DNA from 3 places in the Alteromonas naphthalenivorans genome. Region 3 is predicted to be linked to each of the others. Evidence: predicted binding sites of a transcription regulator. Region 3 holds the regulator's gene; each other region holds the start of a gene.
The links. Region 3 encodes FNR, which switches genes on or off when oxygen is low (the NO sensors DNR and NnrR bind a similar motif). Its sites were predicted from a motif close to TTGATCTAGATCAA; they were not measured.
Positions count from the first base shown of each region.

Region 1 (5,067 bases), 2.1 Mb from region 3:
TAAGGCTTCAATACTGCTGCCAAAACGCGCGTAGAAGTTGTTTTGCTTAAGCGATAGAGGCCGTCTATCAAACTCAGTGACCAGCGTATCTTCTTCATATAGCTGTGCCCAAAAGGTTAGCCCAAACAAGCTACGCCATAACCGATTCTCGGTGCGCCAACCGGCAATACCTAAGCGTTTATAATGAGCTAACACGCCACGCTCTACCTGTTGATTTTGGCTAACATCAATATCAATAGTACGGCTTGCATTTCTTAACATATCCGTCACCGCACTGGTGCGCTTTTTGTGGTATTTCCTCGCATAGAAATCTTCAGCAAAGGCCAGCAGCGTATCGGAAGGTGGTGAGTCGATAATGTGTTCTAGTACTTCTTTTACACTATCAATGTTGCCATCTTTATAGCTTTCTCTTATCCATTTCTCTTTCGCTTTATCGCTTTGGGCTTGGTATAGCAAAAGAAGGGCCTGCTCTCGGTGCTCGTCTAATAATTTTAACGCTAATGCATAAAGAAACTGATCGCGATAAAACATGGCTGATACGCCATCGCTGTTGGGGAAGGTTTCTTTGGCTAATGTATTAGCTTGCGCTGAAGAGAGGAAAGGAAGCTTTTCTAATTGGCTGGCATAAAACCAAGCTGCTTCAGCATCTGCTTTACTGTCGAAACGGGTAATATCTGATACTGAATCGCCGCGTGTACGCATAACGCCTAAGTCGCGCATAGAAAATTGATTTAGCCTACCTTTGGTATTGCCAAAATAAAGGAATAGTAGGTATTTTAGCGGTGCATCAAACAAACACACTAAGTAGGTATGCTCATTTAGCCCTTCAGGCCACCCATGCTGATTAATGCAGGCTTCTAAGCGCGATACAAGCACGGGCTTGGTTAATGATGCCAAACCTTGGGTTGCACCATATTCACTTAACAGCCTTAAAATAGCGTCTTTAGTCAGTACGCCTGCAATATCTTGCAGCGAAGCATGGTGCAAATCGCCGAACCACTTAGCTTCAATCAGCTCGTCAATTTGCTGTTGAGGGTTAGCTATTTCTGCATAAGAAAACTGCGACCTGTCAATTACCGCATATTTACGATTAGCCGCACGCACAATGATGCATTGTTTGTCAGCATCTAGCTGGTTAAAGCTTTCTATAAAACCATGAGCGTCATCACTTAACAACGCAGCATTCGCCCCTTTAAAGAACGCTAAGAACTCAAAAAAGTGGGCTAAGTAATATCGTGGTGGCAAATCTTTTCGCATTATAAAACCAAACTATTGCATACACTAATTAGTGTATATTTATACAGCCCTATTATTCAACCTTTTCCCTTTTTATTTCATGCGTAGGTGCACAGGCGCTTGCGTAGTAGCTTGTAAAGTCATTCTGGCTTAATTGGCAGTCAATCCAGTTTTCTACTTTACTCGTAATAACTATCACAACGTAATTCACATACGAGGAAATCATGAGCTTAACGAGATCGATGGAATTCTCTTGCCCATATTGCATGGCAGCCAATGATGTAGAAATTGACGAGGTTAATGATGTGGGTCAGGTGCAGGTACTTGATTGCCAAGTATGTTGCCAACCTATTGAACTTGGCGTCTATCAGCAAGGCGAAGACTTAAATATTATTGCGGAGCAGGAAAATGGCTGATAGTGGTACCCATTTTTCGTTGCAGGATATCAATGCTTTGCCGCAACGATATCGCGCCAACTTTGTGAATAGTCTATCTGGCTTTAAATCTTCCTCACTGTTAGGCACCACCGATGGCCGAGTTAACAACTTAGCTATTATTAGTTCTGTGGTTCATGTAGGGGCTAACCCACCATTGCTGGGTATTATTATGCGCCCACACACTGCACAGCGAGATTCTCTGACTAATATTAAGCAGCAAGGTATGTTCACTTTAAATCATGTTCATACAAGTTGGACTGACAAAGCACATCAAACATCTGCGCGGTATGATAATGGTGTGAGTGAGTTCGATGAGGTTGGACTAACGCCTTGGTTTAGCCAGAACTTCAGCGCGCCTTATGTTAAAGAAAGCGCGATAAAGATGGGGCTTAAAGTAGAACAGCATTTTACGTTGTGTAATCAAACGGAAATGATTATAGGTGAAATCCAAGAGGTCTTTATTGCGGGCAGCAGCACTACAGGAGATGACATTGCAAAAAGTGCTATTGCCGAAGATGGGTATATAGATCTTGAATCACTACAAACCTCATGTATCTCGGGTCTGGACACTTATCATAGTACGCAAAAGATAGCCCAATATGCTTACGCAAAACCCGATGTGCCTTTAACACAGGCGAGCGTAACTAAAAAATAATTCATGTTTTGCCAGTGGCGCGCAAACTAATGTTGCGTTGATGCTATAGGACATTGATTTTGCTAGCTGTTCAGGTGAAACTCGTTAATCTAGATCAACAAATATTTATTGCTTTGTGTTAGATCCAAACGCCACGGGTTATAGTATAATTATTAACATTCAAAACCTGCCTTGCGGCAGGTTTTTGCGTTTTAGGCGCTGAGTAAAAAAGAATCATTATCGTTATTATCTCAATTGGAGAGAATTATGAAGTCTGTAAACCGTCGTGACTTTCTGAAATTGTCAGGTACATCTTTGATAGGCCTAACGTTAGGAAGCGTTGCGTTACGTGCGAATGCGCAAGAACAACTACAAGCAGATGATCCAAGCGCGAAAGCATTAAACTACACTGCGGCGTCTACTGTAGACGGTGCTAAATGTAACAACTGCATGTACATTCAAGGTGCCGACGGCGAACAACACCGCCCTTGCGCCATCTTCCCTAACAAATTGGTTAACGCCAATGGTTGGTGTAGTGCATGGGTTAAACGCCCAGGCTAGTAACTCGAATTATCAAAAAAGCCCCAGTCTCGCTCACGTGTGCTGGGGCTTTTTTATGCATTTGAGATAAGGGTCTATAACGAGTTACAGCCCCTTCACAGCGTCTAACAATGCGGGGTTATGTAGTCGGCTCGGTAACAAACCAGGCTTTATATAGGCCCCATGCTTTGCTTGAAATATACTGCCAATGCGTAGCACTTTTTCATCGTCCCATTGCTTGCCAATAAAGCTAATTCCCACCGGAAGGTTTTTCACTTCTCCTGCCGGTACAGTAAGATGCGGATAACCTGCAATGGCCGCTAAATACCCAATTCCAATAAACCCCATTGGGGAATGATCGCCATACACGCCATCAATCAGAAAAGCCGGGCTATTTGAGGGTGCCACAAGTACATCAACTTTATGTTGTGCCATTAGGGCATCAATACCCTTGTCTCTCGCAGTTTCTCTTACCAAGGCTAGAGCCGAAGCGTATTCTGGGCTATTAATGTCATCTGTATTCACTGCTTTTTCGAATATATCTTGATTAAAGAGCGCAAGTTCTCGAGAGCTTGCTTGATTGTAAGTAATAAGTTCCGACAAACTGCGCACAGGAATGTCCGCTGGACTGCCTTCTAAGTATTCGTTTAATGTGTAATGAAACTCGCTAAGTAACACTTGATAAGAGTCGGCCCAAAAACTTTCAGGTTGTTTGAAGTCGCTAATTTCCACCAGCTCAGCGCCTGCGGCAGTTAGGCTATTTAAGGCTTTTTCATAAGTAGAAAGCACATGAGGGTTATCCCCTTGACGGTAACGCACAACGCCTACGCGCACGCCTTTTAAATCGGTCGCCAACATACTTTGCTGCGGTGCATTAAGCATGTGTTTGCTAGCCTCTAGCGTTGCGCTATCTTTTGTATCTACACCTGCCATGATTGATGCCATTAACCATGCATCGTTAACGTTTGCGGTCATAGGACCTGCGGTATCTTGGGTATATGAGATAGGGACAATGTGCGTACGAGATAACAGCCCAACTGTGGGTTTAAATCCTACAATACCGTTCATTGAAGAAGGACAAATAATAGAACCATTGGTTTCAGTGCCCACGGCTAACGACGCTAAACGCAATGCCATAGCAGCACCTGAACCCGACGAAGAACCACAAGCACTACGAGATAACATATGCGGGTTTCGGGTTAACCCACCTACGGCGCTCCAACCACTAATAGAAGATTCAGACCGAAAGTTAGCCCATTCAGAGAGGTTAGTTTTACCTAACACAATGGCGCCCGCGGCTTTAAGGCGAGCTACAATGGGGGCATCTCGCTTTGTGTCATTATCAACAAGTGCCATCGCGCCTGCGGTAGTAGGTAGCTCACTGGTTTCAATATTGTCTTTCAGTAACACTGGAATACCAAACAGCGGCCCTTTACGCATTCTATTTTTACGTGCTAAATCAGCCGCTCTGGCTTCTTCAATGGCATTGGGGTTAAGTGCCAAAATACTATTTACATCACCATCAAGCTTTTCGATTCTAGCGAGATAGCCTTTTACTAACGCCTCGGATGACAACTCACCTGCTGCTATAGCCTGCGCTTGTTCTAGTGCAGATTTATCTAACCAAGCCTCAACAGCTACTGAAAAAGCCCTGTCGTCTGAACGCTCAACAGATGCATTTTTTGTGTTCGGCTTAGATGGTGCACACGCGGTGCAAAGTAAAATAACGGCAGCGTAAAGTAGCGTAGCCTTCATGTGGTTTGTCCCCAAGTTTCTAAGATATCTACATTTTAGTTTTAAATATCTTAGTAGTGGATTGAAACGATTATACATACGAATGCTAGCATATGACGAATACAAAATACTGTGGTAACTATTGACATTGGAATGAGCCTACCCTAAGTTTCTTTCCAGAAATAGACAAGGAAGTGGGCTAGCCGCTCACGGCCAGAGGGCCCTCAGGCCCGCCCCTGGTAGGAAGAATTTCCGCTCTGATTACCAATGAAAGAGGGCAAAGAGAGTGGCTGTACCTTTTACAGCGATTCGGTGAGTCACGGCTTATAAAAGCTATCAAAGATCTGCCAGGTAACAGGAAACCCTATCCCTTAAAGTAGCCCGAGTTCTTGGGGTTCAGCTCCCAAAGCCCTGTGATCTCCCCAACCTTAAGGCAAACCTCAGAGCCGATAGAGAGGTGCGATTAGGTCTTCGATCTATTCGGGG
Region 1 covers NC_015554.1:4,725,121-4,730,187, forward strand. Annotated here, with positions in the region: gene AMBT_RS20635 (exonuclease domain-containing protein) at 1-1,257, opposite strand, end outside; gene AMBT_RS20640 (zinc ribbon domain-containing protein) at 1,461-1,652, shown strand; gene AMBT_RS20645 (flavin reductase family protein) at 1,645-2,328, shown strand; gene AMBT_RS20650 (high-potential iron-sulfur protein) at 2,575-2,868, shown strand; gene AMBT_RS20655 (amidase) at 2,953-4,602, opposite strand; gene AMBT_RS23235 (hypothetical protein) at 4,872-4,961, shown strand.
Region 1: AMBT_RS20650 (high-potential iron-sulfur protein) is a predicted target of FNR. The motif match lies at 2,413-2,426, and genes of this name have one in related genera.

Region 2 (5,067 bases), 990 kb from region 3:
TTTGGCGCAGAAACCGGCGCGTTTACCAGCGCTAACAAAACGCGAATTGGCCGTTTTGAAGCCGCCCACCAAGGAACCTTGTTTTTAGATGAAATCGGCAATTTGCCGCTGTCAGGCCAGGTCAAATTATTGCGCGTATTGCAAACGGGTGAATTTGAAAAGCTAGGGTCGGTGAAAACACAAAAAACAGACGTAAGGATAATATCGGCCACCAATTCTGATTTAACTCGCGACATCGCAAACGGCGCATTTCGCGAGGATTTGTTTTATCGCCTCAATGTCATCGAAATTAATGTGCCGCCCCTTAATGAGCGAGGAGATGATGTGTTGGCCTTAGCAAAGCATTTTTTACCAGGTCGAGATATTAGCCTCACTGGGCAGCAGGCGCTACAAGCCTATGCGTGGCCAGGAAATGTGCGTGAGCTTGAAAATGTATGTCGACGAGTCAGTATATTACATCCAGATGGTACGCTGGATGCTGATGACTTCGGTTTACCCTCTATTAGCGGTGAGGTGAATACAGAGCGAAAAGGGGGAAAAGAGCCGAGCAAATCAGAGATTGAGGCGGCGCTTACAGAATTTAACGGCACTATATCTAAAGTGGCAAGGTACTTAGGGTTATCCAGACAAGCGCTTTACCGCCGGCTAGATAAATATGGAATTGATTATAAATCGTGAGGTTAATTAAAAATAAGCTTCGGGTCGCTGCGCTTTGTGCCACAGCAATAGGTATGGCGCCTATGTTGTATGTAAGCGACCTGTCGGTTGTTCAAAAAGCTTTGCTTGTCCTTGTGTCTTTATGCTTATGTGCACTTGCAGTCAAAGTCTGTACAGCGCCAATAAACAAACAATTAGAGGCGCTTAAAATAGGTTTGCTCAATTTTAAAGACGGTGAGTTTTCGTCAACACTGGCTTGTAAAACAAGCGACGAGTTTAAAACCTTATTCCAGCTTTATAACGATACCGCAGAAACCCTTCGCCGAGAAAAGCAGTGGTTGTATCAACGAGAGCTAATGCTAGATAAAGTGCTGCATAGTTCACCTGACGTTTTATTATTAGTGAACGATCAGAAGCATGTGGTGCTAAGTAACCGCCAAGCCTGCGAGTTCTTCCATCCAACAACTAGGATGGAGGATACTGGCTCTGAGGAAAATGGCGCTGGTGCAAATAAGTTGGGCGCCAGTAGGTTGGGTGCTAGCAGTTCGGGTACCAGAAGCTTGGAAGGTTACACCCTCGGCACTTTACTTAACAATAAACCAGACACGCTAAAAGATGTTTTGCTAGAAAATCGAGAAGGGCTATTCACTTTGCCTCAGGGGGCTAGCGGCATTCAAACATGGCATATGTCTACAGGAACGTTTTTATTAAATAACCAAACTCACCGACTGTATATTCTTAAGCAAATGACGCGAGAGCTTAACCGACAAGAAGTATCGGTGTGGAAAAAGGTAATAAGAGTAATTAGTCACGAGCTCAATAATTCCTTGGGGCCTATTTCTAGCCTATTACATAGCGGCCAAATTGTAGGCCAACAAAATGGTGATGCCCGTCTGGTGCGTGTGTTCCATACTATTGAAGAACGTATCGCCCACTTAAACCAATTTGTTCAAGGGTATGGAAGATTTGCAAAATTGCCTCCACCAGTTTTAGCAACAATTGATTGGGATAAAATAACGGCGCAACTCAGCAATCAATGTGACTTTAAGTTAACCATGCAAGAGGCTGTTGAGGTGAAAGCCGATGCAGTCCAATTAGAGCAGCTATTAATTAACTTACTTAAAAATGCCCATGAGTCGGGAGGCGACCCACAGGATGTGGAGCTCGTCATTAAACAAACGGCTTCTCAAGTTATTATTGAAGTACTCGATAGCGGAAAAGGCATGACGGATAGCGTGATGACGAATGCGCTGGTTCCTTTTTATTCCACTAAAGCTAATGGGAGTGGATTAGGGTTAGCGCTATGCCGAGAAATAACGGATGCGCATAATGGCCACTTAGTAATTCAAAACCGAAAAGATAAGGGATTATGTGTGCGTTTTATTATTGATAAAACGACAAAGTAGCAGGCAAAAAAATAGGGGAACAGACGGGCGTCTGCTCCCCTTACGACGCTAAGCCAAGACCGTTTTTAACCTACGTCGAACAGGCATGTACAATGTATTGCAAATGAGAATGATTTGCAATGGCATTATGGGTTATTTTTAATTTTTTTATACATTGATCTCGATCAACTTCTCTACATCCCTCCTATTTACCGTATTTCAGACTTGATCCAGATCACAAACCTTCGCCAAGAAATCGCTATCATTACCTTATTAACCCTGTGAGGAGAAACACTATGTTACTAAGTATGATTTCAGATCCCGTTGTATGGGGCTCGCTTTTAGGTATTAGTATTATTATTGGAATGGGCGTGTTTTATACCTACCTATTTATGCACAACAGCGCAGAACTTGATAAGTAAAAATTGTTTTGCCTGTAAGTCGCGGCGTTTGACATGAATTAGGTAAATGATAGGTCAAAAACTCAGTAACGATAACTACGTTCACTATCGCTTATATTCTGGCGTGGGCACATCTAGCAACACAAGCAATGCCGCTTGTCCGCCGTATTCAAGTGGTGCTTGATGGAAAGCATTCACGTGTGGATGCTGTATTAAGTAGTGGGGGAGTGCATTTTTTAAAACGCCCTGTCCAAACCCGTGCATAATAGAAACACAATCTACCGACTCTTTTCGGGCGGTATAAATTAATGAGGCTATTTCTGTTTTTGCCATTTCTCGGGTCATACCGTGCAAATCCAGCAGAAACTCAGGGGAATAGTCTCCTCGTCTAAGCTGTTTTAGTACATGCGTTGGCACGCCTTCTCGGCAATACCGCATGGGGCCTTCTTGCGGAAGTACGGCTTGGTACATATCGGAAAAACTAAAACTCGCCGCTACTTGCTTACTGCCTTTTAGGTCTTTAACCCCTGCTAATTGCTTTTTCTTTTCAAGGGCGACTTTCTTATTCGGAACAATCTTGTCCTGCTCCATGGGCTTTACACCTTGCACAGCATCAGCAAATGAGAAGGTATCTTCAATCACTTTTAGCTTCTCAATGCCTTTTTTCATGGCTTTTAGTTCTTTTTTAAATGCTTTCATTATGAACCGATATGCAAATTAACGTGGGCGCAGGCGTTATCTTTGGGTATGATACCAGCTTTCATATTCCTGATGTACCCAAGCTCTTATGACCGACAAGTTTTACTTAGAAGAAGCCATCGAAGATTTACACAGCATACTTGATATGATTCGGTGGGCTACCAGTCGATTTAACGACGCCGCCCTCTATTTTGGTCATGGTACCGATAACGCTTGGGATGAAGCATTAAGCCTTACCATGCAAGCGCTACACTTGCCGCATTCGTTATCTGAGCATGTTGGCGACAGCATGTTGTCATCAAGACTCACAAAAAGTGAGCGCGAAAAAATTGCTGAGCTTGTTTTAAAACGAGTTCAAACCCGTATGCCTCTGCCTTACATTACCAACGAAGCTTGGTTTTGCGGCATGCCATTTTACGTTGATGAGCGCGTGCTTATCCCTCGCTCTCCGTTTGCAGAACTGATTCAAAATAATTTTGAGCCCTTCGTTAAAGAAGCACCGTCGCATATTTTAGATATGTGCACAGGGGGTGGTTGTATTGCTATTGCGCTTGCGCATGCGTACCCCGACTCACAGGTTGATGCGGTAGATATAAGCGAAGATGCCCTTGAAGTGGCCGATATTAATATTCAAGAGCATCAATTAAGTCACCGTGTTTACCCTATTCATTCTGATTTATTTACTAATTTAACCGGGCAGAAGTACGATTTAATCGTATCAAACCCACCTTATGTTGATGCTGAAGACATGGCCGACTTACCTGATGAATATCATCACGAGCCCGAGCTTGCATTAGCAGCCGGAGACGACGGGTTAGAACTTGTGGATATTATGCTGCGTGAAGCACCACAATACCTAACCGATAACGGCTGGTTGTTCATTGAAGTGGGTAACAGCGAAGTGCACATGGACACTCGTTTCCCAGGCCTTGAAGTCATTTGGCTTAGCTTTGAAAATGGCGGGCAGGGGATATTTGCCGTGAACAGCTCAACATTAAAAAACTATTTTAACAGCAAGGATTAATTCTCGATTATGTCAGGCAACAGCTTTGGAAAACTCTTCACCGTTACCACATTTGGAGAAAGCCACGGTATCGCCATTGGCGGTGTTGTTGATGGTTGCCCTCCTGGCCTCACGTTAAGTGAAGCTGATTTACAGGGCGATTTAGACAGACGTAAGCCTGGTACATCCCGTTATACCACCGCCCGTCGTGAAGATGATGAAGTGCAAATTTTGTCTGGCGTGTTTGAAGGAAAAACGACGGGTACCAGTATTGGTTTGTTGATTAAAAACAAAGATCAACGAAGCCAAGACTACTCAAATATTGCCGACCGTTTTCGCCCAGGCCATGCCGATTATACCTACGATCAAAAGTATGGTTCACGTGATTATCGTGGTGGTGGTCGCTCGTCTGCCCGTGAAACTGCGGTACGTGTTGCTGCGGGTGGTATTGCCAAAAAGTATTTAAAAGAAGTGCATGGCGTTGAAGTACATGGCTACCTTTCTCAATTAGGGCCTATTAGCGTTGAAAACGTTGACCATGCGGTGACGAATACCAATCCTTTTTTCTGCCCTGATGAAAGCAAACTCGAAGCGCTAGATGAATACATGCGCGAGCTAAAGAAATCTGGCGATAGCATCGGTGCTAAAGTTTCAGTCGTGGTAAAAAACGTACCAGTGGGTTTGGGCGAGCCAGTATTCGATAGATTAGATGCCGATATTGCGCACGCTATGATGGGCATTAATGCGGTTAAAGGCGTAGAGATTGGCGACGGTTTTGAGGTTATTAACCAAAAAGGCAGTGAGCACCGAGATACGCTTTCACCTGAAGGTTTCCAATCAAACCATGCGGGTGGCGTATTAGGCGGTATTTCAACAGGACAAGATCTTGAAGTACATATGGCACTTAAACCAACATCTAGTA
Region 2 covers NC_015554.1:2,848,948-2,854,014, reverse strand. Annotated here, with positions in the region: gene AMBT_RS12480 (sigma-54-dependent transcriptional regulator) at 1-678, shown strand, start outside; gene AMBT_RS12475 (sensor histidine kinase) at 675-2,063, shown strand; gene AMBT_RS22220 (DUF3149 domain-containing protein) at 2,339-2,464, shown strand; gene smrB (endonuclease SmrB) at 2,549-3,142, opposite strand; gene prmB (50S ribosomal protein L3 N(5)-glutamine methyltransferase) at 3,231-4,166, shown strand; gene aroC (chorismate synthase) at 4,176-5,067, shown strand, end outside.
Region 2: AMBT_RS22220 (DUF3149 domain-containing protein) is a predicted target of FNR. The motif match lies at 2,218-2,231, and genes of this name have one in related genera.

Region 3 (5,067 bases):
GTTTTTCCATTGCTTCGTAGGTTGGGGCACAAAATTCGCTGGCAAGTTTATCAAACACTTTTCGCCCGCTAGCAATACCGCCCCTACGTAAACCAACGCCCATCAAAGCAAGTACCTGCCAATCTGACAAAGAACAAGACCACTCTTTAAGGCCTTCTAACTTACCACTAGCGTAAGCGGCACCAACATAGGCACCAATAGAGCAACCTGCCACCACGTCAATTTTAATACCCAGCTTTTCTAATGCTTGAATAATACCAATGTGGGTCCAACCTCTTGCGGCACCCGCACCTAATGCTAGACCAATTTTCATTTAGTTTGATTCCATCAAATTGATAACGTGAACCGTGTCGTCAGTAGGCTCACTGGGTGACTCGAAGCTGGGCGGATCGAAACCAATATCACCATCTTCAACCGGCCCGTTCTGTGTAGAGATGCCTTTAAAGTCGTGCAAATTCTTGTCGACCAAATGTGACGGCGCTACATTTTGAAGCGCACTAAACATTGACTCAATACGCCCAGGGAAACGGCGATCCCAATCTTGTAGCATGGCCTTTACGTTCTGACGCTGCAAATTTTCTTGAGACCCGCACAAGTTGCAAGGAATAATAGGAAATTCTACGGCATCAGAATAACGCTGAATGTCTTTTTCAGTACAATAAGCAAGGGGCCTTATGACAATGTGCTCACCATTATCGCTAACCAGCTTTGGTGGCATTGATTTAAGCTTACCGCCATGGAACATGTTTAAAAAGAAGGTTTCTAGCATGTCGTCACGGTGATGGCCAAGGGCAATTTTAGTGGCGCCTAGCTTTTTGGCCGTGCTGTATAAAATACCGCGACGTAATCGAGAACAAAGTGAGCACGTGGTTTTACCTTCAGGCACTTTATCCATAACAATAGAGTAGGTGTCTTCTTCTACAATTTTGTACTCTACACCTACACTTTCAAGGTATTCAGGAAGTACGTGCTCTGGAAATCCTGGCTGCTTTTGATCAAGGTTAACCGCAATAATGTCAAAATGAATTGGCGCAATGCGCTTTAAAAACATAAGAATATCAAGCATAGCGTAACTGTCTTTGCCGCCAGATAAGCACACCATGACTTTATCGTTGTTTTCAATCATGCCGAAATCAGCAATCGCTTTGCCTACATTTCGACGAAGTCGCTTTTGTAGCTTATTAAAGCTGTATTTTTGTTTGTTTTGAGACGCGGTTAACGGAGCGTCCGCACGGTTTGTGCCTGCACTGTTCATATCAATAGCTTTGTTACTGCGAAAAAAACCATTATACAGTAATCAAGTAAAATTGAATGTGCGAGGTTCAGATTTTTTAAATCTTGTTGGCCCTCTCTTCTAACAAAAAACAATAGCGTTTAAAGCTATAGCGCAAAGATAGCAAACAGTGCCGACAGGCTGTTTATGAACCTGTCTGAATTACCGTGAAAGGGGCGAAATAAAGCCGTCTGGTTTTATTGCCAGTACATCACACACAAGTTCATCAATAACATGTTCTGCGGTGTTACCTATGAGAGCCGCAGAAATACCTATTCTGCCAACCGTACCTATGATAACAAGTTCAGCGTCTATATCTTGGGCTATCTTTGGAATGACTTTTTCAGGAAGGCCTTCCTTCACATAACAGCGCTTACTATCGATAGCATACTTCTCGCTGTGTGTGTTCATCTCAAGTTCGTGATGATGCTTTACCGCGTTGTTGTAAGTGTCTGGGTCAAACTCAGGAACTTCAATAGCAATATTTAGCGGCGTAGCTGGGTAGCTGTTTACCAAATTTACGTTACCGCTGAGCAGCGCGGCATAATCGTTAGCAATCACCGTGATTTTGTCGTTAAGTAAGGCATGCTCGTCGTCTTCACTGCCTACATTTACCGCGGCAATAATTTCACCATTTTCAGGCCATTCATGATCTTTAACCAATAATACGGGGGAGGGACATTTTCTAAGTAGATGCCAGTCTGTAGGAGTAAAAATAACAGAAGCTAAATCGTCATGGCGCTTAGTTGCTTTTACCACTAAATCTATACTGTTGTCGATGACATAATGCACCACAGCTTCAAAGGCACGGTTGTTCCATTCCACAACTATATCTGTTTTAGAAAAACCTAAGTCGTCTAAAGTTTTTTTCAACCATCCAGCATGTTCTTTAGTGACCGCATCACGCATGGCTTCACGATCATCAGGGCTAAGCATGGTTGTCATATCGTAAGATAAGTCGTAAACCACCAGCATGGCGGTGACAGAGGCACCTGTCTTTTTGGCAAGTTCATATGCACGGCTAAGCGCAGGTTGGGTTTCTCTATCGGCTTCAATAACCGCTAAAATACGCTCATACTTAATCATAACCCCTCCAAACATAGTCAGAATTTTGGTTGCTACAATTTAAGTGTAATACCTATTTGCTATTACGTAACTTGTTTTAGATCAAAAGCTTTGAAGATTAGCTATTACAGGCGATATTAGGTGCAACCACAGACGTTAAACGTTGTGACATCTCATCAAAATCTAAAATAGTGATGAGTTTACCGTCCACTTGGATAATATTTTCTTTTTGAAAACGGCTTAACAGGCGGCTAATGGTCTCAATAGTTAGACCAAGATAGTTCCCAATTTCATTTCGAGTCATGGTTAGGTGAAATTCTTTATTTGAAAATCCACGTTCTTCGAAACGTTGAGAAAGCTGAGAGAGGAAATACAATAGACGTTCTTCCGCTGAGCGTTTATTAAGCAACATCATGAGATCATGATCTTGTTTAATTTCCGCACTCATAAAACTCATTATTTGATGTCTTAACTTAGGAAATTGAACCGACATTTCATCAAGCGTTTCATACGGTAATTCGCACACCATGGCGGTTTCTAATGCCTGAGCATAACTTTGGTGCTTATTTTCCCGTAAGGCATCGAAGCCGATAATATCGCCAGGGAAGTGAAAACCTGTAATCTGCTCTTCACCATCTGAATTGGTGACGAAAGACTTAAAAGAGCCCGTTCGTACTGCGTAAAGAGAGTTGAATTTATCTCCCGACTTTACCAGCAAATCACTCTTGTGAAGGGGTTTCTTTCGCTCAATAATATCATCTAAAGATTCAATCTCAGTCTTGTTTAGCGCAACGGGCAAACACAAGTGGCTGAAACTGCAATTTTGACAATGAATTGAGAATTGGCTTCCTTTGCTCATAGGTTCAAACTATAAATAGGGTCGACTTAATATTAATCTTACTCTTTTGTTTATGAAATTGCTGCATAAATTAAAAAGAGAGCGTAAATAGCCACTATTACGGAAAAGCATTGTCTTACCACGGGGTGCCTAAAACCAGCTATTAGGTACTGGCTACCTGCGCTTGCAGCTAACAAAGTGGGCAGAGTACCTAACCCAAAAAATAACATGATGGCAGCGCCGTCAACGGCCGACCCCGATGCTAATGACCACGTTAACGTGGAATAGACCAACCCGCAGGGTAGCCAGCCCCATATAAAACCATAGGGTAGTGCATAAACCGGGCTTTTGAATGGAAGAAATCGTTTAGATATTGGCTGAATAGCTTTAAATAAGCCGCGTCCCATAGCTTCAATATAATTCAAGCCTTGCCACCACTTTCCCAAATAACACGCTAATAGCAGCAGCATAACGCCACTAATCAAAGATAAAACGGGTTTAGCAATAGGCACAAACTCGGTGGCCATTTGGCCGACAGCGCCTGTAATAGCGCCGGCTAATGTGTAGCTGAGGATACGGCCAAAATTATAGGCAAGGGTGTAGGGTAATGCCGGTTCATTACTTGGCGTTACTGTGCGTAGTGCGGCAACAATACCACCGCACATACCCACACAATGCACGCCGCCAGCAATTCCAATGAAAAAAGCAGAGAATATATTAATCTCTGTCATCTGTTTCTTTGCGTTGTTGTAACTGCTTTCGCTGCTCGGCTAGCTTCTTTTCATCACCTGATAAATCATCATCAAACAAAATGCTGTAGCCCTGTCTATCAAGATCTTCAAACTGATTGGTTTTTACCGCCCAGAAAAAGATAACCAGTGCCAGCGCAACAATAATAATAGCGATGGGAATTAAGACGTAAATGATACTCATATTATTTACTTAATAACCTCGTTGAATTGGTGACCACAATAATACTACTCAGTGACATGCCAACCACGGCCATCCAGGGAGAGAGTAACCCCGACACTGCAAAGGGTAGAATGATAATATTGTAACCTACTGACCATGCAATATTTTGCTGAATTTTACGTTTTGCCTGTTTCGCCACAGAAAATAAGGTTGGCACCGATAGCAAGCTGTCTCCTAGCAAAATAACATCGGCGGCTGTTTTGGCCACATCTGTGGCGTTTCCTACCGCAACCGCCACATCTGCGCTAGCAAGAACAGGGGCATCGTTTATACCGTCGCCCATCATCATGACTTTGCGACCTTGCTTTTGCAAAGTATGCACCTGTGAATATTTTTGCTCCGGTGATAAGCCACCCTTTGCTAAGTTGATTGGTAAACTAGCAGTAAGTGCATCAACGTTTTTCTGTGTGTCGCCACTTAGCACCACTAATTGATGTTCATTCAGTGCGGTGAGTGTCGCTAAGGCATCTTGCCGCAAGCTATCATTTACGCAGAACGCGGCCATTAATACACCGTCGGCACACAAAAACACATTTGCCGGTATATCTACCTTTGAGGTGGTTGATAAATTACAAAATACGGCTGAACCCATAGTAAAAACTACGTTGTCTATCTCACCACTAATGCCGCCACCTGGTGTAACGGTAAATCCGTTCATGGTATTAGGCAGGGTTCTATGTTTTGACTTAACATTATCGTTGTCGAAGGCACGGGCAATAGGGTGCTCAGAACGAGACTCTAACAATGTAGTTAGCGCCATTACCTGCACTGGATCTACCCCTTTAGCAAACCAGCGCTGTTGCAATGAGAACTTACCTTCGGTCAGTGTGCCGGTTTTATCAAGGGCAATGGTATCAATATCGTTAAGTTGCTCTAAGGCGTCAGCACGCTTTAACAAAATGCCCTGACGATTCAGCTT
Region 3 covers NC_015554.1:1,863,453-1,868,519, reverse strand. Annotated here, with positions in the region: gene AMBT_RS08050 (patatin-like phospholipase family protein) at 1-313, opposite strand, end outside; gene ttcA (tRNA 2-thiocytidine(32) synthetase TtcA) at 314-1,255, opposite strand; gene uspE (universal stress protein UspE) at 1,436-2,359, opposite strand; gene fnr (fumarate/nitrate reduction transcriptional regulator Fnr) at 2,457-3,197, opposite strand; gene AMBT_RS08030 (sulfite exporter TauE/SafE family protein) at 3,248-3,907, opposite strand; gene ccoS (cbb3-type cytochrome oxidase assembly protein CcoS) at 3,894-4,109, opposite strand; gene AMBT_RS08020 (heavy metal translocating P-type ATPase) at 4,111-5,067, opposite strand, start outside.